Regions from separate parts of the Paenibacillus sp. B2(2019) genome, predicted to be linked through region 1. Evidence: riboswitches for the same ligand, from Rfam matches in the RefSeq annotation. Region 1 holds a riboswitch; each other region holds the start of a gene.
What was found. A riboswitch is a leader RNA that binds a small molecule or an ion and turns the genes downstream of it on or off. The one in region 1 is predicted to bind cyclic di-GMP.
Positions count from the first base shown of each region.

Region 2: linked by a shared signal. The riboswitch ahead of PAENI_RS01105 (DUF6612 family protein) and the one ahead of PAENI_RS18335 (anti-repressor SinI family protein) in region 1 are both predicted to bind cyclic di-GMP.
Region 3: linked by a shared signal. The riboswitch ahead of PAENI_RS23000 (thiamine pyrophosphate-binding protein) and the one ahead of PAENI_RS18335 (anti-repressor SinI family protein) in region 1 are both predicted to bind cyclic di-GMP.

Region 1 is NZ_VTZR01000020.1:127,053-134,581, forward strand. It holds gene PAENI_RS18310 (aldo/keto reductase) at 1-101, shown strand, start outside; gene PAENI_RS18315 (hypothetical protein) at 322-1,641, shown strand; gene sipW (signal peptidase I SipW) at 1,643-2,230, shown strand; gene PAENI_RS18325 (TasA family protein) at 2,321-2,926, shown strand; gene PAENI_RS18330 (helix-turn-helix domain-containing protein) at 3,096-3,425, shown strand; gene PAENI_RS18335 (anti-repressor SinI family protein) at 3,633-3,788, opposite strand; cyclic di-GMP riboswitch class I at 3,816-3,900, opposite strand; gene PAENI_RS18340 (2-oxoglutarate dehydrogenase E1 component) at 4,372-7,239, shown strand; gene odhB (2-oxoglutarate dehydrogenase complex dihydrolipoyllysine-residue succinyltransferase) at 7,294-7,529, shown strand, end outside.
Region 2 is NZ_VTZR01000002.1:164,293-171,821, forward strand. It holds gene PAENI_RS01085 (pseudouridine synthase) at 1-191, shown strand, start outside; gene PAENI_RS01090 (Cof-type HAD-IIB family hydrolase) at 452-1,252, shown strand; gene PAENI_RS01095 (DUF4179 domain-containing protein) at 1,410-3,023, opposite strand; gene PAENI_RS01100 (RNA polymerase sigma factor) at 3,007-3,525, opposite strand; cyclic di-GMP riboswitch class I at 3,730-3,821, shown strand; gene PAENI_RS01105 (DUF6612 family protein) at 3,939-4,787, shown strand; gene PAENI_RS01110 (CapA family protein) at 4,869-5,885, opposite strand; gene PAENI_RS01115 (FprA family A-type flavoprotein) at 6,155-7,393, shown strand; gene PAENI_RS01120 (NAD(P)/FAD-dependent oxidoreductase) at 7,409-7,529, shown strand, end outside.
Region 3 is NZ_VTZR01000024.1:380,182-387,710, reverse strand. It holds gene PAENI_RS23010 (helix-turn-helix transcriptional regulator) at 1-923, shown strand, start outside; gene PAENI_RS23005 (methyl-accepting chemotaxis protein) at 1,046-2,296, shown strand; cyclic di-GMP riboswitch class I at 2,487-2,582, shown strand; gene PAENI_RS23000 (thiamine pyrophosphate-binding protein) at 2,701-4,344, shown strand; gene PAENI_RS22995 (carboxymuconolactone decarboxylase family protein) at 4,355-4,723, shown strand; gene PAENI_RS22990 (hypothetical protein) at 4,762-5,112, shown strand; gene PAENI_RS22985 (3-oxoacyl-[acyl-carrier-protein] synthase III C-terminal domain-containing protein) at 5,164-6,156, shown strand; gene PAENI_RS22980 (helix-hairpin-helix domain-containing protein) at 6,227-6,442, opposite strand; gene glpK (glycerol kinase GlpK) at 6,457-7,529, opposite strand, start outside.

The sequences.
Region 1 (7,529 bases):
CGCAGCGCATCGCTGCCTGCGCCGATGCAGACAAGCTGGAGCTTACTCGTAAAGAATGGTATGACCTATATGTTAGTTCACGTGGTACTCGTCTTCCCTAACTGAGCCCATAATTAAACTCGCAAGAATTCTTAATAGCCTAATCGTGCCTCTCGCATGATTAGGCTATTTTTAATACATTCCCCTCCTATGTATCGTTCTTTATTGCGAATAAAAATAGATATCAAGCGATAAACAGAGATAAATAGAGATAAATTAACATTTTTGTTCTTTATAGAGCACAAACGAGACTTATTGACAGTTTTCTTTTCAATTTATTCCATGTATTATTCATTACAGAAGTTGTTCTTAATAAAGAACAATAATAACGAACTAAAGAAACTCAAGACATTGAGGGGAGGTATTCCTCTGAGACCCAGATCAGCAAAAAGAAGACCTAAACGAAAGAAACAAATCGGATTACGTGTTCTGCAATCAGGAATGGCTGTCTCCGTCTTGTTTCTGACTACCTCGCAGCAAGTGGGTAGTACCTATGGTGGTTTTGGAGCTACTACGCAAACCACTAGCACAATTAGCTTTTGCGAAGTATTTCCAAACTCGATCAAGGGGCTTCTAACAGAACTCAAAGATCATATCGAAAGAGCTACTGCTTTAAAAGGATCGCTGCAAAGCTATACCCCTTCAGGCAGTCTCTCAGACGTTTCGGGAATAGAAGGCATGACGCTGGATGAGCTTGATGTCGCAGCGCAAGAGATTTCCACACAAATCTCCGCGCTTCAATCTCAAATCGATGGCGTGAATGAGCAAATGGCCACCAACAGCCAAATTTGGAACGAAATCAATGGAGAGCTGAACGCAGCAGCAGCCGTCCTATTCCAGATTGGAGGATATATGACCTCTCTAGATTCAAACTGTCTAGAAATCAAGGATGAACAATTCTTCAGAGAGCTGCAAAGCAGCCTGAATCAAAGCGGTGTAATCTCTGAATCCCTGAATGCTTCCTTAAAGGGAGTCATCCAATATCTAAACTCCATACACGACATCGGGCTTCCATTTGCTTCGGTAGTGACCAGTGATGTATATGGACAACCCGAGTTACGCAACGAGGCGTTTCAGCAGCCGTTACCTTTCCTGATTCCTTTTAGTCAGCCGGCCGGCAATATCTCTAGCGAACTTACCTCCACTTATGAAAATCTCAATACTGAAATGAATGGTCTTAAAGAATCGGCTACTTCAGGAATCAGCAATCTTCAGAGTCAGCTCCAATTGATCAGTCAAACCCGTGAACAACAGTTGGAAGCACTTGAGAAAGCCCGACTAGAGGCGCTGGAACAAACGAAGAAAGAAGAAGAACGTTTGGCACTGGAGAAAAAAGAAAAGCAAGAAGCTGAGGAGAAAGCAAAAACGGAAGTGACTCCACCGAAAGGTGAAGCTACTCCAGAGAACATAAATAAAGAACAGCCTGAAGCCCCAGCCACTAACCCGGTCGTTCCGGAAATTGGTGAAGAGCTAACGATTCCAAAAGATGTACCACAGCAAGCGGTTCCTCAGGAGGCGCCAAAAGCGGAAGATACAACCACTTCCCCACCGGCAGCAACACCAGCTCCTACGGCCCCTCAACAAGACAAAGGTGGAGAATAATATGCGGATTAAAAAAATGATCAACAATACATTATCGAGCATCATGCTTGTGATATTCATTCTGCTGGTGGTAGCCGTAGTTTTATCAAAGGCCTCCGGCGGTGAACCTGCCTTCTTCGGATACCAGATCAAATCGGTACTCTCAGGTTCGATGGAACCAGGGATTCAAACCGGATCGATTGTCGCTTTAAAACCCGGAGGAGATATGAATCGCTTCAAAAAAGGCGATGTTATCACCTTTAGAAATGAAGAAAACCTGCTCATTACTCACCGTGTTGTAGAAGCAACAATGAACAACGCTACTGGTGAAGCCATGTATCGCACGAAAGGCGATAACAATGATGCGCCTGATATGAACCCTACCAGTTCCACGAATGTTGTAGCTGAGTATACCGGGGTCACCGTACCTTACGTAGGTTACGCTATGAATTTCGCAGTTTCCAAAGCTGGAAGTGTCATGCTCATGATCGTACCAGGCTTGATGCTTCTGCTCTATGCTCTGTATTCGTCATGGAAGGCTGTAGCTGCACTCGAAAAGAAAAATGCGGCTATACTGCCCGCCTCTCCACCCCCAACTGAAATACAGTAATTCGTTGATTGTCCGCTTCCGCTTACGAACCGGAAGTTACAATATATAACTTTTATAAAAAACCACAAAAACCGAGGAGGAATTTTAATTATGGGTATCAAAAAAACATTGGGTCTTGGCGTAGCATCAGCAGCACTGGGTTTATCATTGATTGGTGGAGGAACCTTCGCTTACTTTAGTGACACTGCACAAAGCACTGCTACATTTGCTGCAGGTACACTCGATTTGAACTCCGACCCTTCAGTTATCGTAAATATTCCAAACCTAAAACCAGGTGATACTGTAACCAAATCCTTCAAATTGAAAAACGATGGTTCGCTCGATATCGGATCTATTATTCTGAACACTTCCACTCAAATTACGGATGCTAAAGGTGATAACTACCTGGATTTAGCCCAATTCATTAAGGTCAAATTCCTTAGAAATAACGATAAAGGAACCGTCGTTTCTCCAGAAGATGTAGTCTATCAAACTACGCTGGCTGATTTAAAATCTCAACATCCGGATCTCGTAAAAAATACTGGTTGGGATCAACTCTTCACCGAAGCATCTGGTATTAAAGCCGGCACCAATGACAGCTTCTCCGTCCAATTCGAATTTGTGGAAAATAACCAAGATCAAAATATTTTCCAAGGCGATAGCATAACCCTGACATGGGATTTCGTAGCTAAACAAGGTGCTAAAAAAGATTACTAAGATTAATAGAATAATTTAATATAATACTCGAAGAGCAGCAGATCCTGATTCCGGAAAGCGGATAAGTAGATGCTGCTCTTCTCTTTACAATAAACTTTGTCGAATTTATTGATATTTGTTATACTAATAACAAAAATTACGGAGGGGCGTCAGCATAGTGCCACAAAATATGGGCCAACGTATCCAGCGTCTCCGCCTAGAAAAGGGATTGTCCCTATCTGAGCTTGCGGACAGAGCGGATGTTGCTAAGTCGTATCTTAGCAATGTGGAGAGAAACATCCAATCCAATCCTTCAATCCAGTTTATCGAAAAGATCGCCGATGCGCTTCAGGTATCCATCCACGCTTTGCTCTATGGAGAACCTAATGATGCTGAGGAGTCACCTTTAGATTCGGAATGGTTCCGATTGGTGCAGGAAGCTATGGCCTCAGGCATAAGCAAACGCGAATTCAAAGAGTTTCTGGACTACCAGAAATGGCGCCTTGATCAGAAGGATTAATATTCCACCTGACCTGATAAGATCCTCTTCTACTCATACTATTAAACATAAGCGCCTTCGCCCTCCTAACATGGACCGCGAAGGCGTTTGAATTTTAGGAGAATCAATTATCATATGCGTTGTGAAACTTATATTTTGCTTTACACCGAAAAAGGGCACAGCGAGTTATCGCTGTGCCCTTTTTCAAAATATAACGCACTAAATGTATTACTGCACGGCTTGCACAGTCTTCTCATGAAAGAATCGACGAATTTCATCTGCCTTTATGCCAGCCTTCTTAGCTGCTAATAATAAATGTACCCACTCAACGTCTAGATCAATGACCTGCTGTTCTCTGTTGCTTCCCTGGTTGGACTTGTCCAAAAAATCTCCTCCTAAGATTTTACGTCCCCAGGCAATCCGGCTGTCATAGTATTTCTACCTTAGACCCGCGACTTTGTGCCCCTGCCTTTCGGCAGGTTTACCTTTTACTGGACCCTTTACACGAAAGGATCTACTTTGAAATATATGAAAATCGCTAACTGCAATAACATTATACTATACTAAAGTGGAAAAGTGTGTCGATTTCTGATTAGTTTTTCCATTAAAAAACAAAAAATAGAAGCGATTTTGTGCGATATCTTGTCCTATTAACACGATACTCGTCCCATTCATAAAATTAATTAAGCCAATATAATGATACTTCCTTCCCTATTAGTTAAAAATAAGGATATTAGAATCATTTTAGTGGGCCTTAGGAATGGGTAATGAGAAGAAACAGCGTTCTTTTCATTAGAACAAGCTAACCCATACCATTTTGCGAACGTATTGGACGAAAGAATGAATTGATTACACGTGTGGAAAGTAGCACAATAAGATGAGAAATGAAACCGCAATCATCACAGCTCCAGTAAGCGTTGACACAAAATGTCACGTATGGAGTTCATCCGTTAAGGAGGATGTATTCATGGCAGCCAAAGAGCCCTATAACGAATCCATTTGGAGTAAGTATTACGGACCCAATTTAGGCTACATTCAAGAAAGATATGAACAGTTTGTGAAAGATCCTTCCACCGTAGAGAATAATTATCGCGAGCTTTTTACAAATTCGGGTCCCCCACCCCTAACACCGGATAGCGAACCGGCTCCACAGCCTCGCATTTCGGGAGACACCGAATGGCTTAGAAAGGCAGTAAGAGCTTCCAAGCTAATCGCTAATATTCGTATATATGGCCATATGGCCGCTGATATTGATCCGCTTGAGCGCGATCACAATCCCATGGCTAAATATCTTGAACTCGAAACCTATGAGCTGACTCGTGAGGATCTGCTCGCACTACCTGCCACGCTCATTTGGGAGAATGCGCCGAATGATGTGCATACCGGATGGGATGCAGTTCAGCGTATGCGTCAGGCTTACACCAAGACAATCGCCTATGAATTCGGGCATGTGCATGAAGAACAAGAACTGAAATGGTTGAACAGACAGGCAGAATCCACAAGCTCACCAGCGCCTTTAAATAATGCAGAACGTAAAGAGCTGCTAAACCGCCTGATCCAAGTAGAGCAATTCGAAACCTTCCTTCACAAAACCTTTGTGGGTCAGAAGCGTTTCAGCTTGGAAGGCAATGACGCTCTCGTACCGATGCTGGATGAAATCGTACGCGCTGCTGCGCATGACGGCGCAGAGCATATTCTGATGGGCATGGCGCATCGTGGTCGCCTCAACGTTCTTGCACATATTTTGGGCAAACCTTATGACATTATATTTTCAGAGTTTCATCATTCTCCGAACAAGGAGCTTTTCCCTTCCGAAGGCTCTACAGGCATTAACTATGGCTGGACGGGTGATGTGAAATACCATCTGGGTGCAGATCGCGCTGTCCGTGAAGGAGAAACCGTACGCACAAGAATAACACTAGCGAATAACCCAAGTCACTTGGAATTCGTCAATCCTGTCGTGGAAGGCTTTACTCGTGCTGCTCAAGAAGATCGGAGCACAGCCGGATTGCCGAAGATTGATACCAGTAAAGCTATGGCGGTACTGATGCATGGCGATGCTGCTTTTCCAGGTGAAGGGATTGTTGCAGAAACACTAAATATTGGCAAACTTCAAGGTTATCAGAATGGCGGGACGATCCATATCATTGTTAATAACCGGATCGGCTTTACGACAGAAAGCGAAGACTCCCGTTCAACGCATTATGCGAGTGACATCGCCAAAGGATATGAAATTCCAATTATCCATGTCAATGCTGATGATCCTGAGGCCTGTATATCAGCAGTTCGTTTAGCTAGTGCATATCGCAATCAATTCAAAAAGGATTTCGTTATTGATCTCATCGGCTATCGTCGTCATGGACATAACGAAATGGATGATCCTGAAACTACACAACCTATCGTGTACGGTAAGGTACGCAATCATCCAACCGTTTACAAGGTGTATGCGGAGCGGCTACAGCGTGAAAAAATTCTTACAGCTGAAGATGTACAAAAGATGCACGTTGAAACAGAAGGCGTATTGCAACGTGCGTACGATAGTATGAAGGAAGGCAATCACAAGAAAAAAGAACCAAAGGCCTTCATTCCTCTTCATACAGATCGCTCAGCGGCAGGCACTACAGCCGTACCGATCTCCAGTCTGCAAGAGATTAATCGTGAGCTACTGAGCGTACCTGATGGATTCCAAGTCTATCCGAAACTGGAGCGAATTCTGCAGCGTCGCAAGGACGCGCTGAATGAGGGTGAAAAGGTCGACTGGGCACTCGCTGAGTCCCTCGCCTTCGCAACCATCCTGAAGGATGGAACGCCAATTCGACTTAGCGGTCAGGATGCACAGCGCGGCACCTTCGCACACCGCCATCTGGTGCTGCACGACAGCAAGACAGGAGAATTATTCTCTCCGCTTCATCAGCTAAGTAATTCTCGCGCTTCCTTTGGCGTATATAACAGTCCGCTATCTGAAGCTTCTGTGCTAGGCTTTGAGTATGGTTATAATGTGTTCGCACCAGAAACCTTCGTCATCTGGGAAGCACAATATGGCGACTTCGCCAATGCAGGTCAGGTTATATTTGATCAGTTCATTGCCGCTGGACGTGCGAAATGGACGCAGCGCAGCAATCTCGTCGTCATGTTACCGCATGGCTACGAGGGACAGGGACCCGAGCATTCCAGTGGTAGATTGGAACGCTTCCTACAGTTATCCGCGGAAGAGAACTGGACCGTTGCTAACTTGACCACTGCTTCTCAATATTTCCATGTCTTGCGACGCCAAGCTGCTTTATGTGGACAGGAAGACGCTAAACCACTGGTGATTATGACGCCGAAGAGTCTCATTCGTAATCCGCGCAGCACATCTGCCGGAACTGAGCTCGCCTCCGGACAATTCCAGCCTGTGTTAGCAGAGCCCCTACTAGGTCAGAAGCCAGGTGAGGTCAAACGTCTAGTAGTCTGCAGCGGTAAAGTAGCTATCGACATCCAAACAGAGCTAGAAGCTGCTTCAGACAAAGATTGGTCATGGCTACATGTACTGCGCCTTGAGCAACTCTATCCGTTCCCAGAACATGAACTGAGTGCTCACTTAAGCTCCTTCACATCCCTTCAAGAAATTGTCTGGGTGCAAGAAGAGCCGAAGAATATGGGCGGATGGAGTTATACCGAACCTCGGTTACGGGCCATCGCACCGCAAAACACTAGCGTGAGATATATCGGACGTCCTGAACGTTCCAGTCCTGCGAGTGGTTATGCAGATGTTCATAGCTTTGAACAGCGTAGAATTGTTTCAGAGGCCCTAAAAGCAAATTCACAAGTACAAACAGCTGTACCGTCCTCTTAAGAGGACGGTATCACAATAGCGTAAACCATTATATGTTTGGGGAGGTAACGGCCTGTGTCAGAAATCTTAGTACCCGATCTGGGAGAATCTATATCCGAAGGAACCATCTACAAATGGCTGGTTAAAGAAGGCGACACGGTAGGTCAAGGTGATGTGCTTGCTGAGTTAGAGACGGATAAAGTCAATTTGGAAATTAGTGCGGAGGTGGAGGGTGTCATCTCCTCCATCCTACGTCAAGCGGGCGAGAACGTAGCCGTTGGCGAAGCCATCGGCATCATCGGAGCCGCTAG
Region 2 (7,529 bases), on a different contig from region 1:
TTTCACTTATCATCACTGAGGGGAAATTTCATCAGGTGAAGCGTATGTTTCAGGCGGTAGGCAAAAAAGTCACTTTTCTGAAACGTGTATCTATGGGAGAATTGAAGCTGGATGAAAGTCTGCCGCTGGGAGCTTGTCGGGAACTGACGTTAGAGGAACTGGCACTCTTAGGCGCAGAATCTGAAAGATAATATAGAAAAAATCATATATAAATTGAACTTGGAAACTTGGGATAAGGGAACGGAGTGACGGAGGGGAATTTTGGAACTGTAAGAGCGATAGCGACCGCCTTTGTTTCCAGATTTCAACCGCTATTAAACGATACAAATCAAGAAATCTGGAAACAACAGCGGCTGGAAGTCCAAACATTCACCGCAGTTGCGACTGATACTTAACACAAAAATCCTCAAGTTCAATATATATAGAAAAAGAAAGACAAGGATGGTGGAGTATGAGATACAAACTGATTGCACTAGATGTGGACGGTACGCTATTAAATGATGATCACCACTTAAGCTCTGAGAATAAGGAAGCTATTGCTGAGGTTACACGTCTTGGCGGTCAAATCGTATTGTGTACGGGACGCAGTCCACAGAACTCGATTCCTTTCATGGAGGAAATGGGGCTGACTGGTTACGTGCTTGGTCACAATGGAGCAGCGACGGTGCGTGTGGAAGATCGAGAAGTGCTGCACCAATATGGTATGGATGCACGTGGTCTTGACCCCTATATTGACTATTGCCGTAAGCACAATATTCATTATGATGTGAATACTGCTTTTGATATGTATGTTGATAATGTAGAGAATCTGACTAAAGAAGCTAATTATATGTATGAGCACTTCCGTATTGTGCCAGCGACGCTACCAGCCTGGGAAGATTTCCGTGAACCGGTTGTTAAGTTTACTGTATTTACACAGCCAGAAATCCTTGACGAAGCTGAACGTGAATGGCGTACTTGGGCTCCTGAGTACAATATTTTGCGGAGTGGTGAATTTTTCGTTGATTTGATGCATCCCGAATCTTCTAAGGGCAACGCATTAAGAAATCTCGCTGTGAAGCTGGGAATTCCGCAAGAAGAAGTCCTCTCGATCGGTAATTATTTTAATGATATTTCAATGCTTACCTATGCGGGGATGGGCGTGGCGATGGATAATTCTCCTGTAGAGGTAAAAGCGGCAGCGAATGCTGTTACGGGTTCGAACAACGAGCATGGTGTGCGTGATGCGCTCGTTAAATATTGTTTATCTTAATAATGGAAAGCATAAAGCGGACTTGAGTCCGTTCTATGCTTTTTTTTGTTTGTTATGAAGGAAATAAAAGAGATACATAACAGAATTGATTCTATCCAAAAATAACCCGCCCTTAGGATTAACTAGAAAGGGCGGGACAATAGATTAACTTCCTGTATTAAAGTTTAATTTCCTCGTTCCGGCTAGGATCGCTATATTTATAGATACCAGGGTTCAGTTCGATTTTTTCGTCGAAAGGAATATCTTTGTAGCTATCAATATTAGTTCCTGTAGATATCATGCCCTTAGGTGTAATTTCAGGCACCACTTCTTTGCCATTAATCCGTAACGTAGTTTGGTTAACGCTTTTGAACCCACGAGATTTGGATGATGATTCAACAATCAAATTTTCGCCCTCAGTATAGTACGTGAATTCAATTTCTAATCCATCGACATCAAGTGAAGTGAACTGTTTTTCTTCTTTAGGTTTGTTTATTGTGATCCAATTCTTGCTGGTATCACGTTTCTCAATGACAGCATCCTTTAATATAAGTTTCATTGGAACATCGGACCAGTTGTTATACCATTCCGGAGATTCGAATTGAAATAAATGCTGGTAGCTTTCGGAATGATCTCCTTTCAAATTCCAACCCCCAGTGATTGTTTTATCACCTATAACCAACTGAGCGGTATTATAGTGGACAATTCCTTTTTTAAGCGAATCATTTTCATCTATTAGAATTTGGATATCCAAAGGGGTAACCACTAGCTGATCTAAGGTTATACCGGTCTTTTCTTGAAATTCAGGACTGTTATACAGTTTCTTAGTGTAAATCGCCTCACTTGCTTTTTGTCCATCTGCTTTAAAATCGAACTTCCACGTACCTGAAATTCGTTTCGCTTCTTCAATGTAACTAAAATGAAGACTAGCTTCCTTCCAATCTGATTCAGTTATATTGAAAACCTGTTCAATAAATAAATCCGATCCTTCGTTAGGCATGATGGTTGGAATTGCCTCATTCTCTTGACCTGCAGTACTAACTACCAAATGTGGGTTACCCCGTCCTAAGTCAGATGGTGATGCAGCGACTTTGTAACGGATAATGGTTTGATTGGAAACATGTCGAACGGATTCGATTTGAATGCTTGGATATTGCTTAACTCCAGTATCGATTGTATCCCCTGCTTGATGATTAGATTGTAAGGGAATATTCTGATTACGGTAAAAAATGAGATTCCGTGCTTCAAACTTGTAGTCCTTTTTATCATCCTTTAATGTATCAGGTGTCTCATATACTCCAATGAGTTTCTGGCTTTCAGGATCGTATTCTAAATAACCGTATACCTTTGCCTTGGCACCGGATTCACTAGTCATGGTGTTTTCCTCTGTAGCAAATCCAGTATATTGGGATAGATCAGATTTAGTATCAAGTGATAACAGCATTTTCATTTTTTCTCCGTCAGTTACAACACCGTTCAAATTCATTGTTACTCCTGAACTGGAAGCTTGAAGATTATACTGTTGACCGATGCCGTTATTTAATGCATTGCTCACACTTCGCCCACCAATTTTATCCCAATTAATCGTCATACTAGCGAATACAGGAATAGCGACAAGTAAGAGGCAAGAGAAGACGATGCTGATAGGAATAACCTTTTTATTAGGCCTAGGAGTATTCTGGGAGGCATTCAGATTTCTTTGACGTTTATATGCTTCTTGTTCTATGGCAGTCCACATCAAATCATAATCCGGTCGGGGAATATGTCTATCTTTTTCAATATACAGACTCATTACTACTCAGCTCCTTTAGTTGGGTTCCACCCATTCTATTTAGTATTTTAAGTCCCTTGTTCAGTCTGGATTTTACAGTTCCTTCGGGTATGCTCATAACTTTAGAGATCTCGGGTACAGTCAATTCGTTTATAAAACGAAGAACTACTACCATTCTGATTTTGTCGGGAAGCTGACTGTATAACCCTTGTAATTCTTTCTTAGTCTCCTGTCGATCCAACCGTTTTTCTACAGGGTTTGATTCCTCAGACCTGGATAGTAAATAATTACGTACTTCTTTCATCCACCCCGTCTTACGCCTTTTAATCACACTGTTGCACTCATTCGAAGCAATTCGTAAAATCCAAGATTTCAAGTTTCTTACCTTAGACTTATCCGCTAAGATAACTTTTACAAATACCTCTTGGCAAATATCCTCTGCATCTGCCTGATTTTTCATTAAGTAGTAACAAAAATAATATACTTGTTCTTTATAGAGCTCGAAAATTTCTAGGTCACTCATTTTGCTGCACCCCCTGTCTTTGCTGTTCTCATTAATAAGACTTATAAGTGTATGTAATCGTTCATTTTTCATTTTGAGTGAAGTATTTCTTCTGAGTATCATAGCGAATTTGAATGGAAGATAAGTCGTTTACAGGTAATTATAACCATGATAAAATTAGCGGTGGGACATGCGTCCGTAAGCTAATTAAAACTAATTGAATGTCCGCGTTAAAGGTAAAATCATCGAAAGATGATGACACAAAGCCATGGGTCTAAAGCCTTTCTACAGAAGGAAATGATCGCCAGGCCGCCATAGGGATGTCTTATGAAGCATAAAGGATAGCTCTAAGAATATGTAGTCTATTTTGAGCTCTTTTATTATTTCGATCTATACGGCGTTACATTATCGCAAGGGGCCGAAAGGGGAAGTACATGAACAGTTTTTTCAAAACAATAGGCACTAGTTTGGCAGTAGGTGCTTTATTGCTGTCCGGAACGATCGGATGGATGTCTAATCCTGAAGTCGTGTCTGCAGCTACCACAACAGCAGTAACCGCGGATCAAATGATTAGCAAAGTAACGGCAGCCTCTAAAGCAATAAAGAATTTTCACTTAGATGTGATCAAAAAACAGGATATTCAGAGCGGTGGGGTACGTATCAGCAACACTAACACACTGAAGCTGGATATTAATCGACTGCCGAATTTTGCTGCAGCTGGCACCGTTGATAGTAGTCTTTTAGAAACATCGTACAGTCTATATGCCAATGACAAGGAGTTTTACTATCTTGTAGACGGAAGTGAACTGATCGATGAATCTGAAGATGAAGGTTACGACGATGATGGTGAGCCAATCGATCCTGATGCACAGTATTGGATTGGACTGGAGAAGATGGAGTGGGATTCTTTTTACTCCAAAGGTCAATACGATCCTGTTTCCATGCTTGATTCGGTAAAAAATTATAAAAAATCTATGAAAGTCAGCACTGCCGGTGCTCAGACCGTCCTGCAGTTCACGGTAACCGATCCGACAGCAGCTAAGGGAATAATCAAACTCTATGACCAGGAGAACCTCTGGGATGGTGAGACAGTTCAACCCAAAAGCGTAACGTGGAAATTATTCGTCAATACTAAGACCTGGCAGACGGAAAAGCTGACAGTCGATCTGAGTTATGTGCTGATAAGTGATGGAGAAAAGGATACATACAACACGAAAATCGAAGCTAAGTATTCCAAGAATAACAAAGGTACAACCATTGTAAAGCCCGCCGAACTAGAATAATAAGGTCGATTTCATATTGAGCAAAAAGCGCTGTTCTGTAGAACAGCGCTTTTTGCTGTATTCTCTATTTTAATAACGTTTCTATTCCTTCTTTAAGATTGTTGTCGTATGTTTCAACATTCGATTCATGAGATTTCGCCGCTCTGTTTTTATGTCGGTGGCGCTTCTCTTTAATGCGTCGCGGATGGGGATGATCTCTGTAATTTTCCTGCCGCTTTTTATTCTTCGATCTACACAAGTCGGGATGTAACCTACGTTAGTTATACTCGTGTTTCCTTTTTCATCCTTCTTTATTTTAAGCGTAAGTATGATACCGCTTTGTGTATAAGGAATATTCATTAATTTAGTAGAAACAAAATTCCCCAATGAGTAAATAACGAATTGTTTTTTTCCACGAAGCGCTAACGGTTGAAGAACATGTGGGTGAGACCCCAGTATGATGTCGGCGCCATTTTTAAAGAAGAGATTGACCAGCTCTTTTTGCCTCTTGTTTGGAGTGTAACGATATTCGCTTCCGAAATGCAGATAAAGCAAGACTAGATCGACTTTCTTTTTTAAATCTCGAATCTCCCGAATGATCTTGGGCGTAGATATCCGATTAACCAGCCATGGCTTACTCACTGGTACAGGAATTCGGTTAGTTCCTGCTGTGTAGGAGAGGATGCCAATCGTAATTCCTTTGACGTTTTTAATAAGCGTTCTCTTGGATTCTTCTAATGATTTAGCTGTTCCCGTGTGGTCGATTCCATTACGGTCCAGAACTCGTAACGTCCGAACCAGACCCGGGGCACCATAATCCATGCAATGATTGTTGGCCGTTACTAATACGTCGAATCCGGCTTCCTTAAGTGCAGGGGCCAGTTCGTCTGGACATTTGAATATCGGACCGCCTGATTGTGGGCTTTTCCGGCATTCGGGGCCACTTCCAGCAAAGGTGGTTTCGAGATTGCCAATCGTCAAATCAGGCTGTTTCAGATAAGGAGCTACTTTTGCAAACAGGGGGCTGAACGAATAGGTTCCATCAGGCTGTTTAGCATCCGAAATAATATAACGTTTGACCATTAGATCTCCCACAGCAGCTATTTGTATTTCAGTCATGGATATCCACCTTTTTATTATTTTCATTAGGATATGGCATAAAGTTGTTATGGGTTATTCTTTCTTTAAGGCGAAGTGCAAACATTTGTGTGGCTTTTTATTTAAAATGTGACCCAACGCATAATCACTTTATTTAGATCGTCTAAATTTAAGGTATTCATTTTTTTCAAACTTTTATAATTTGATTCAAATCCTCTTTTTTGTTTGGCAGCCATAATAAAATAAGGTTGTTGATAAACATTATCAATCAAACATTGGAGGTTAAAGAAATGAGTACACAATTCAAAAAAATCACCGAGGATACTTACTGGATAGGCAAAATCGATAACCGCCAGGTTCCATTTCACCGCCTGATTCTGGCAAAAGGAACTACCTATAATTCTTATTTATTAAAAACAGGTAAGCCGACTGTCATTGATACCGTAGATATGGAATTCGGACGTGAATATGCCGAGTGTCTGGGTGAAATGATTGATCTTCTAGATATTCATTACATTGTAATTAATCATACAGAGCCTGATCACTCTGGTGGACTGGCAGCTCTCGCCGCCAAGGCTGCAAATGCCACGATCGTATGCACCGAGATTGCTGTTCCCGAATTGCAGGAAATGTACAAGCTTCATAGCCGGAACTTCCTGGTGGTTAAAGATGGAGACAAGCTGGATATTGGCGGGAAAACGCTGCTATTTAAAGAAACACCGTATCTCCATACCGCAGAAACGATGATCACCTATTGTATCGAAGATCAAATCTTATTTCCTTGTGATATTTTCAGCACGCATGTTGCGGTGGAGAATCTATTCAGCGATGAAGCCGGGTTTGATATTACGGAAGATTTCCAGGGCTATTACGCAGCAATTATTCATCCTCACAGAAGATATGTAAGAACACTGTTAGAGGCTGTTAAGGATCTTGAGATCCGGATGATTGCTCCTTCCCATGGGTTCGTGATCCGGAAGGACATACGTAAATATATCGGGATGTACGCCACATTGAGCCGTGAAACGACGCAAGGAAAAAAGGCAACCATCGTATATACCACCATCAAAAACAGTACCAAGAAGATGGCCAAAATCATACAGGATTGCTTGCAGGAAAATAATATAGAGACAGAGGTCTGGGATGCAGATAAAAGTAGTGCCACCGATATTCTGAACAGCATAACGTCAGCAGACGCTGTCTTTATCGGCAGCTCCACTAAATACGCGGACATGATTGGGAATCTGGAGAACATTCTGAAAGAATTGCACCAAATGAACCTGGAAGGCAAACTTGCTGCAGCCTTTGGCTCCTACGGTTGGAGTGGTGAAGCCATTGAAGTCATTCAGGATTATCTAAATGGAACAAACATGACGGTGCAAAGCACATCTGAGGTTATTAAATCCACAGGGATGACACATGTAGAGTTCCCTGTAAGAATCAGATTTTCCCCAAAAGAGCCTGAGAAAGTTCAAAAAATTAAAAATGCGGCCGAATTTGTATCAGATTTGCTACTCAGTTCATTTTAGGGGGAGGAACATAGGATGACGAAACATTACGTTATTGTTGGCGGCGGAGTAGCCGCCGTCCATGCCGCCAAAGCCATCCGTGATCAAGACGCAGAATCGGAAATTTCGATCCTCGGGGAGGAGAGTCAACTGCCCT
Region 3 (7,529 bases), on a different contig from region 1:
TGTTGCAAAATCGTGGAAAAATGACTTCTAGAGAATTGGCCCAAACACTCGAGGTATCAGAACGAACTGTGTTTCGTGATATGGAAGCATTAAGTGCTTCAGGAATACCCATTTTAGCTGAACGTGGTCGTGAAGGAGGCTGGATGCTTACTGAAGGGTACCGAACCTCCCTAACGGGAATGAAGCCACAAGAGATTGGTTCACTGCTTCTGTCCGCTGACGCATCTATAATGAAGGATCTGGGGATACAAGACGACTACTCTTCCGCTCTTCTCAAACTAGAGGCTGCATCCTCACATCGACTTAGTAACCCAGCAAATTACCTAAGCGAGCGTATTCATATTGATGGCGCCAGTTGGCATCCTTCGGATGAGACTTATCCGTTCCTTTCTGTACTGCAGAGAGCACTTTGGGAGGACCGCAAAGTAAAAATCACTTATCTCCGGAGCAACGAGACAACGGTCCGTTTCATTGAACCTCTTGGGTTAGTTGCAAAACGCGGAGTATGGTATGTCGTAGCCAAAAGCAAAGATGAACTACGGACCTTTCGTGTGTCCAGATTAGTTAACGTTGAGGAGACACATGAGTGGTTTAAAAGACCTGATGCCTTTGATTTAAAACAGTACTGGGAAGAGTCCACCACGGCCTTTAAAGCAGCACTGCCAAAGTATCAAGTAAAGCTAAGGGTTAGAGCATCTGTCTTAAAAGAATTACAGCGAGAAAGATTCGTCTCTGTCCAATTGATAGAGCCAACTAGCAATGCAGAGTGGGTGAACGTAGATGCCGAATTTAATACGATCGAGTCGGCCTGCCGGATAATCCTTTCTTTTAGTCCCTCGTTTATTGTACTTTCACCGCAAGAACTTTTAGAGATGGTAAAGTCTGCTATCGCAAAAATTTCCGCTATTTATGAGGATTTTTGACACGAAATCTAAAGAACTACTCCGAAAAGAAGATTTATGTCAGTTCTTACTATAGACCAATCACCTTTAAATCCCATATAATAACACCAATACATAATATTAATAAGGAGGACATTATACCAATGAACTGGATGCATAAACTTCCGTTAAAACAAAGAATTGTTGCCGGATGTTACCTCGTTGCCGCACTATTTGCCATTCCTGTTTTAGTTACTTTTATGATCTTAGGCAACATTATTTTGGGTATTGTTCTGATCGTAGTTCTTGCTGCTCTAACTTTCCCAGTGGCCCGCTTTATCGAGAGAACGCTTACATCTTCTTTTGATGACATCGCGAATGTATCTCATAGTATTTCAAAAGGGGATTTTACTAGTAGAGCCGACGAGAACGGGTCAATGGGGGACGTAAGTCGTTCCTTTAATACCATGATTGACAAGCTCAAGAAGATTTTGACAGAAGCATCACAAATCACTCGTCAAGTTATGGATGCAAGCCGTGGAATCGAAGATAAGAATCAGAATTTGAAAATTGTCATGGCACAGGTAGCCTCTTCGTCTAACGAGCTAGCTCTTGGTGCAAATGAAATATCTACGGATATCGCTGAAATGACAGAATCCATTAAAGATATTGAGAATAAAGTATCAAATTATACGAACTCAACGAAAGAAATGAACAGACGTTCAATACATACATTAGAACTAGTTGAACAAGGGCGGCAGTCCGTTGATACTCAAGCTGAAGGCATGCGCAAAAACATCCAGGCTACTCAAAAAGTAGCTGATACTATCGAAGCCCTTTCTCATAATGCTCGCGGAATTACGATGATTACAAAAACCATCACAGAGATCGCTGAGCAGACCAACCTCTTATCGCTGAATGCCTCCATCGAAGCAGCACGCGCCGGAGAGCATGGTCGAGGTTTTGCTGTAGTCGCACAGGAGGTTCGTAAACTTGCCGAGGAATCAACAGCTTCAACGAAGGAAGTCTTTGGCTTAGTTCGGAGCATCGAAACTGATATCAAACAAGCGATTGACAATATCGCTATCAACGAAGAAGTCGTACAGGTACAGAATGAGATGATCACTCAATCTGCTCATATCTTTGCTCAAATTGTGCAAAGTGTGCAGTATATTACCGAGCAAATCTCTTCCTTCTCTGCTGAAAGTGATCTGATGTTGGAAAGTGCCTTGAAAATCTCAAGTGCAATAGAGAATATCTCTGCAATCACACAGCAAACCGCTGCCGGCACCGAGGAAGTATCCGCCGCTATGAATGAACAAATTAATGCCCTGCAGTCTGTTGCTGAAGAAACTGAGAAAATGACACAGGCTGTGTTTAATCTACAGAAGACTATCCATATTTTCAAGTTTTAAGTCACTTGCAAATCATATAAACAAGTCCAAAAACTCCTCCTAAGTTTTGACTTAGGGGGAGTTTTTTTATATCTATTATTTCATAGGTTGGACAAGACTTTCGTCAAAATTCGAGTTAATTTGCGAAAATATATTGACAAAGGTTCTCTAGGAATATATTGTAAAGGAAAATTCTTCTTATAAATTTTAAAATTAATATTGGCAAAATCTTCGAAAGAGGATGACGCAAAACCATGGATCTACAGCCTCATTTTTAATCAGAGGCCATGACTGCCAGGTTGCAGAAAACCAAGACGACTGAACAATTGTTCAGTCTCTATGGCGATTTATGCCACCAACCTGTGCCCTAATTCAGAGCACAGGTTTTCTAATGTTTGATTTTAAAATAACAATCAACTTGTGAGGTGTATTTTTTGAAGACAGTCGCAGATTACATGTCGGAAGCACTACGGAACCTAGGTGTTACCCATTCCTTTGGTATTATCGGGAAATCCATTTGTCCTATTGTTCTTAAAATGGTAGATTACGGTATTGAATTTATTCCCGGGAGACATGAGTCCAGTTCCGGCTTCGAAGCAGCCGGGTATGCGCTTAAAACTGGAAAACTAGGTGTAGCTTTTGGTACTTCAGGTCCTGGTGGAACAAACCTATTAACTGCAGCAGCACATGCTAAGGCTAACAACCTACCTGTCCTATTTATTACTGGCCATCAATCTATTAAAGAGCTTGGAATTCCCCAATGTCAGGACTCTACCTCTTTTCTAGCTGATTTAGCTGATATGTTTAGACCTGCCACCTTATATAGCAAGCTTATTGAACGTGGAGATCACTTTAACACAATTTTTAATCATGCCATATCCATTGCTTTGAGCGGTAATCGTGGTCCAGTTCACCTTTGTATTCCCTTTGATGTACAAACGGAATTGCTAGAGGAATGTAATATTGTAATCCCTGAACGCGAATCACTGGTTAGCCATGCTAATATCGACCGTGTACTTGATGCTATAAATAACTCTAAGAATCCAATAATTATCGCGGGTAAAGGCGTTAACCGCTCAGGAGCACATAGTGAGCTAATTCAATTAGCGGAAACATTTAATATTCCTGTAGTTACATCTCCAGGTGGTAAAGGGGCTATAGCTTGGGATCATCCACTCTATCACGGTCCAATTGGAGTAGGCGGTTGTACCCATGGGGATGACTTGCTGAATCAAAGTGATCTATTTATCGTTCTCGGCTCACGTTTAAGTGATATGACAATTTGTAATCTTAAAAGGGAAAATCATCCTGCAACATTAATTCAGTTTGATAGCGATCCGACTTTTGTCGGAAAAATATTGTTCTCTAAAACGATTCCAGTGACTGGAGATCTACGCGACAATCTAGTTTACTATCTCAATAATATTGACACGAACAACATCACAAAACGCGAAGCACCGACAAATTCCGATTATACCGAAGAGCCTCCGATTTTACCAAACCTTTCACTTGCATCGGTCTTGAGTACGATGAGTGATTTGATTCCTTATAACAGCACAGTCTTTGTTGATGATGGAAGTCACGGTTTCCATGCTGCGAAATGGTACAAGGTTAAGAAACCGGGCAGTTTTGTTTTCGATGCTTACTTTGCTTGCATGGGTAATTCCATCGGGATGGCGATTGGTGCAAAGGTTGCTGCTCCAGAAGAAACGATTTTCTGCATTACAGGAGACGGCTGCTTTATGATGCTAGGCGCAGAGATTAACGCTGCTGTCTGCAAGGATATTCCTGTCATATTCATTGTTGTGAATAATAAACAGCTAGATATGGCTCTAAAAGGTATGGAAAAAACTACAGGACGTATTGACGGAACTATCTACGAAGTCCCTATGGATGCTGTGAAATTCGCAGAATCACTAGGCGCTAAGGGTTACAAATGTGAGACAGCGGAGGAGTTCGAAACAGCCATCAAGGACGCTGTTGCCATAAACCGTGTTGCCGTCATTGAACTGCTAACAGACCGTGATGAGGTCCCTCCGACTGCTCACCGTACTTTGAACCTAAATTAGGAGGTCACTTATGAAAGACAATGTAAACAGTGGTCTGAACCACTTCACGAATCTCTCAGGAGACTACGGAGCTAAAGCACTGGCTCCGATTAAAGAACATTTCCCCGATTTGGCTGAATTTATTATGGGGAATGCCTACGGCGATATTTTTCAACGCAACACAATCGAAGCTGACTGGAAGGAAATCGCAGTTATCTCTGCCCTGATTTCGATGGGTCAGTTTGATCAACTGGGTGTCCATTATGTCATGGCTCTTCGTGTGGGAGTTACTGTAGAACAACTCAAAGGTATTCTTTTACACTTAGTACCCGCTATAGGGGCACCTAGAATCATCACCGCTTTTAATATTCTTCTCGAAACGATTGAAGAAATAAAGTAACTATTTTCAGTAAAATTAAAATATCGGGAGATGTTAACGTGGGACAGTTTATTTTAAAGACAGACACTACTAAAAAAGTGATCAATATTGAGCTGGAAGGAACATTTTCTGAAGAAGATGGTCTGAAATCTATCCAAGCTTATCAACAAACTATTAATCCTATCACTCCAGCTGACTATGAATTACAAATCGACTGCAGAAAGCTAAACGTAACTGCACCTGATGTTGTGCCTCTTTTGGAAGGTTGCTTCGTAATGTTTAAGAATGATGGATTTGTAAAAGTAAATCTAACCCTTGAGAATAACCCAATTCTTAAAATGCAGCTTGCTCGTCTGGGTCGTAAAGCAGGACTAGATAACATCGAGATCATTTCCACCGTTACAGCTTAATTCTTCTTATAACTAAAAAAACTATAGAGTTTTTCAGGAGGATTCATTCATATGACCGGAATTCGTATTCAAGACATTGATATCTATCATCCTAGTAATAAAGTTGGTAACGACTTTTTTATTAAGCATTTTGACGAAAAGGGTATTGATATCCGAGGTCTACTGACCACTTTAGGTCGTGATACGCGCTATAGCATTAAGAATGAGGAAGAAAATTCTCTTACGATGGCTTTTGAGGCTGCCAGTAATGTGTTGGATAAAAATGGTCTCACTGGCGCTGATATCGATCTTATTGCCTATGCAAGTCAAACTCCTGAATATATCTTTCCTACTAACTCTTTAATGATTCACCGTTTAATTAACGGCGCATCCCATACAATTTGTATAGATAGCAACGCTAACTGTGCTGGTATGACTGCTTCCGTAGAACAGGTGAGCCGTCAAATGCAAGCCAATCCTAGAATTAAACGTGCTTTGGTCATCGGATCCGATTATGTAGCACCTCATGCAGATAAGAATGATCCTGTCTATTATGCTAACTTCGGTGATGCAGCTGCGGCAGTCCTTCTTGTGCGCGATGATAATGCGGTAGGCTTCATTGATTCTGTCTATCAAACAGACACATGCGTTTACGGCAACTCCATGTTCCCGGCTGAAGGCTTGGCTAATCTGGGTAGAAAAGGCGTCGCGGCTGGAGAATTCAATGTGAAATTCATTCCATTTGATGATTCCATTTGCGTAGATGCTGCTTCTGAATCGATTCGCACGCTTCTATCTGATAACAACATAGCGCCTGAATCTATTAAAGCGGCCTGTTTCTCACAGCTTTCACTGCCTAATATCGTTGGTGTTTGTGAAAAAGTGGGTATTGATCGTGAGGTTGCGGTTTACATAGGTGATGAATTCGGGTACACCTCAACCAGTAGCCCGTTTATCGCTCTACACAAAGCTATTACTACAGGAAAGATCGAACGCGGAGATAAAGTTCTGTTCTGGACAGTGGGCGCTGGATGGCAAAACGTTGCATTTGTTATTGAATATTAAGCGTTACAACCTAAAAAGCGGCAGGCCAAGGATTATCCTTAGCTTGCCGCTTTTTAGGTTGATCTGTTCTTTAGGACTCGCTGGCAAAGGATAACCCCTTTTCAGTGAGCGCACGCCGTAGTACATCAATCCCTTTTGGTCCCATCCCATGGAGCTGCAGAAGCTCTGACACAGTGAGCTTACTGATTTGGTGAATCTGTGTATACCCAGCACCATGAAGTGCTCGAAGTGCAGGCTTAGATAGTCCACTCGGTAGATCAGATTCTGTTCCATTAAACATAGACATATGCATCTCCCTGATCACTGATATCTTTCATGTTTTTCCCAGCCCATGGTACGCGCTACAGCGTCTTTCCAGGCATTGTAACGTCGTTCACGCTCATCTATACCCATTACAGGTGAAAAGACCCTCTCAGCTTTGTTAAAGCTTTCTAGCTGCTCTCTAGTCCAAACCCCTGAGGTTAATCCAGCCAGAAGTGCTGCTCCCAGCGCAGTCGTCTCCGCATATGTAGTTCGAGTAACTTCACTACCGAGGATATCAGACTGGAACTGCATCAGCAAATCATTACGAACCGCTCCACCATCTACACGAAGTCCGGTCAATGGCATGCCTGCATCTTTTTCCATCGCCCCAATTACATCTCTAGACTGAAATGCTAATGACTCTAACGTTGCTCTTACCAAATGCCCCGAGGTGGTTCCTCTAGTTAGACCGAAGACTGCTCCACGTGCATACATATCCCAATAAGGGGCACCTAGTCCAGTAAAAGCAGGTACGACGACAACCCCTTCACTGTCCTCTACTTCCCGTGCTTTGTCTTCAGATCCTGCCGGCTCCGTTATGAGTCCTAACCCCTCCTGAAGCCATTGTACAGCCGCTCCGGCTACAAACACACTGCCCTCAAGTGCATAATAGAGTTCATCCCCCATTCCCCAAGCTACAGTAGTCAACAACCCATGACTGGAGACTACAGCTTCTGTACCTGTATTCATCAGAATAAAGCATCCAGTTCCATATGTGTTTTTGGCACTGCCGGGTTCAAGACAAGTATGTCCAAACAAAGCAGCTTGTTGATCCCCCAATACAGAGTGAATAGGTATTTCTGTCCCGAACCACTGCGCGTCTGCTGCTCCAAATTCACTACCGGACATCCTCACTTCTGGCAGGATGGAGCGTGGTACACGAAGCTCCTCCATTAGCTCTTCGTCCCAGCAGCGCTCATGTAGATTATATAGCATCGTACGCGATGCATTAGTTACATCAGTAGCATGTACAGCCCCGCCAGTAAGCTTCCAGATTAGCCAGCTGTCTACTGTCCCAGCTAGTAGCTCGCCATGATTCGCCCGCTCTCGTGCGCCTTCTACATGATCAA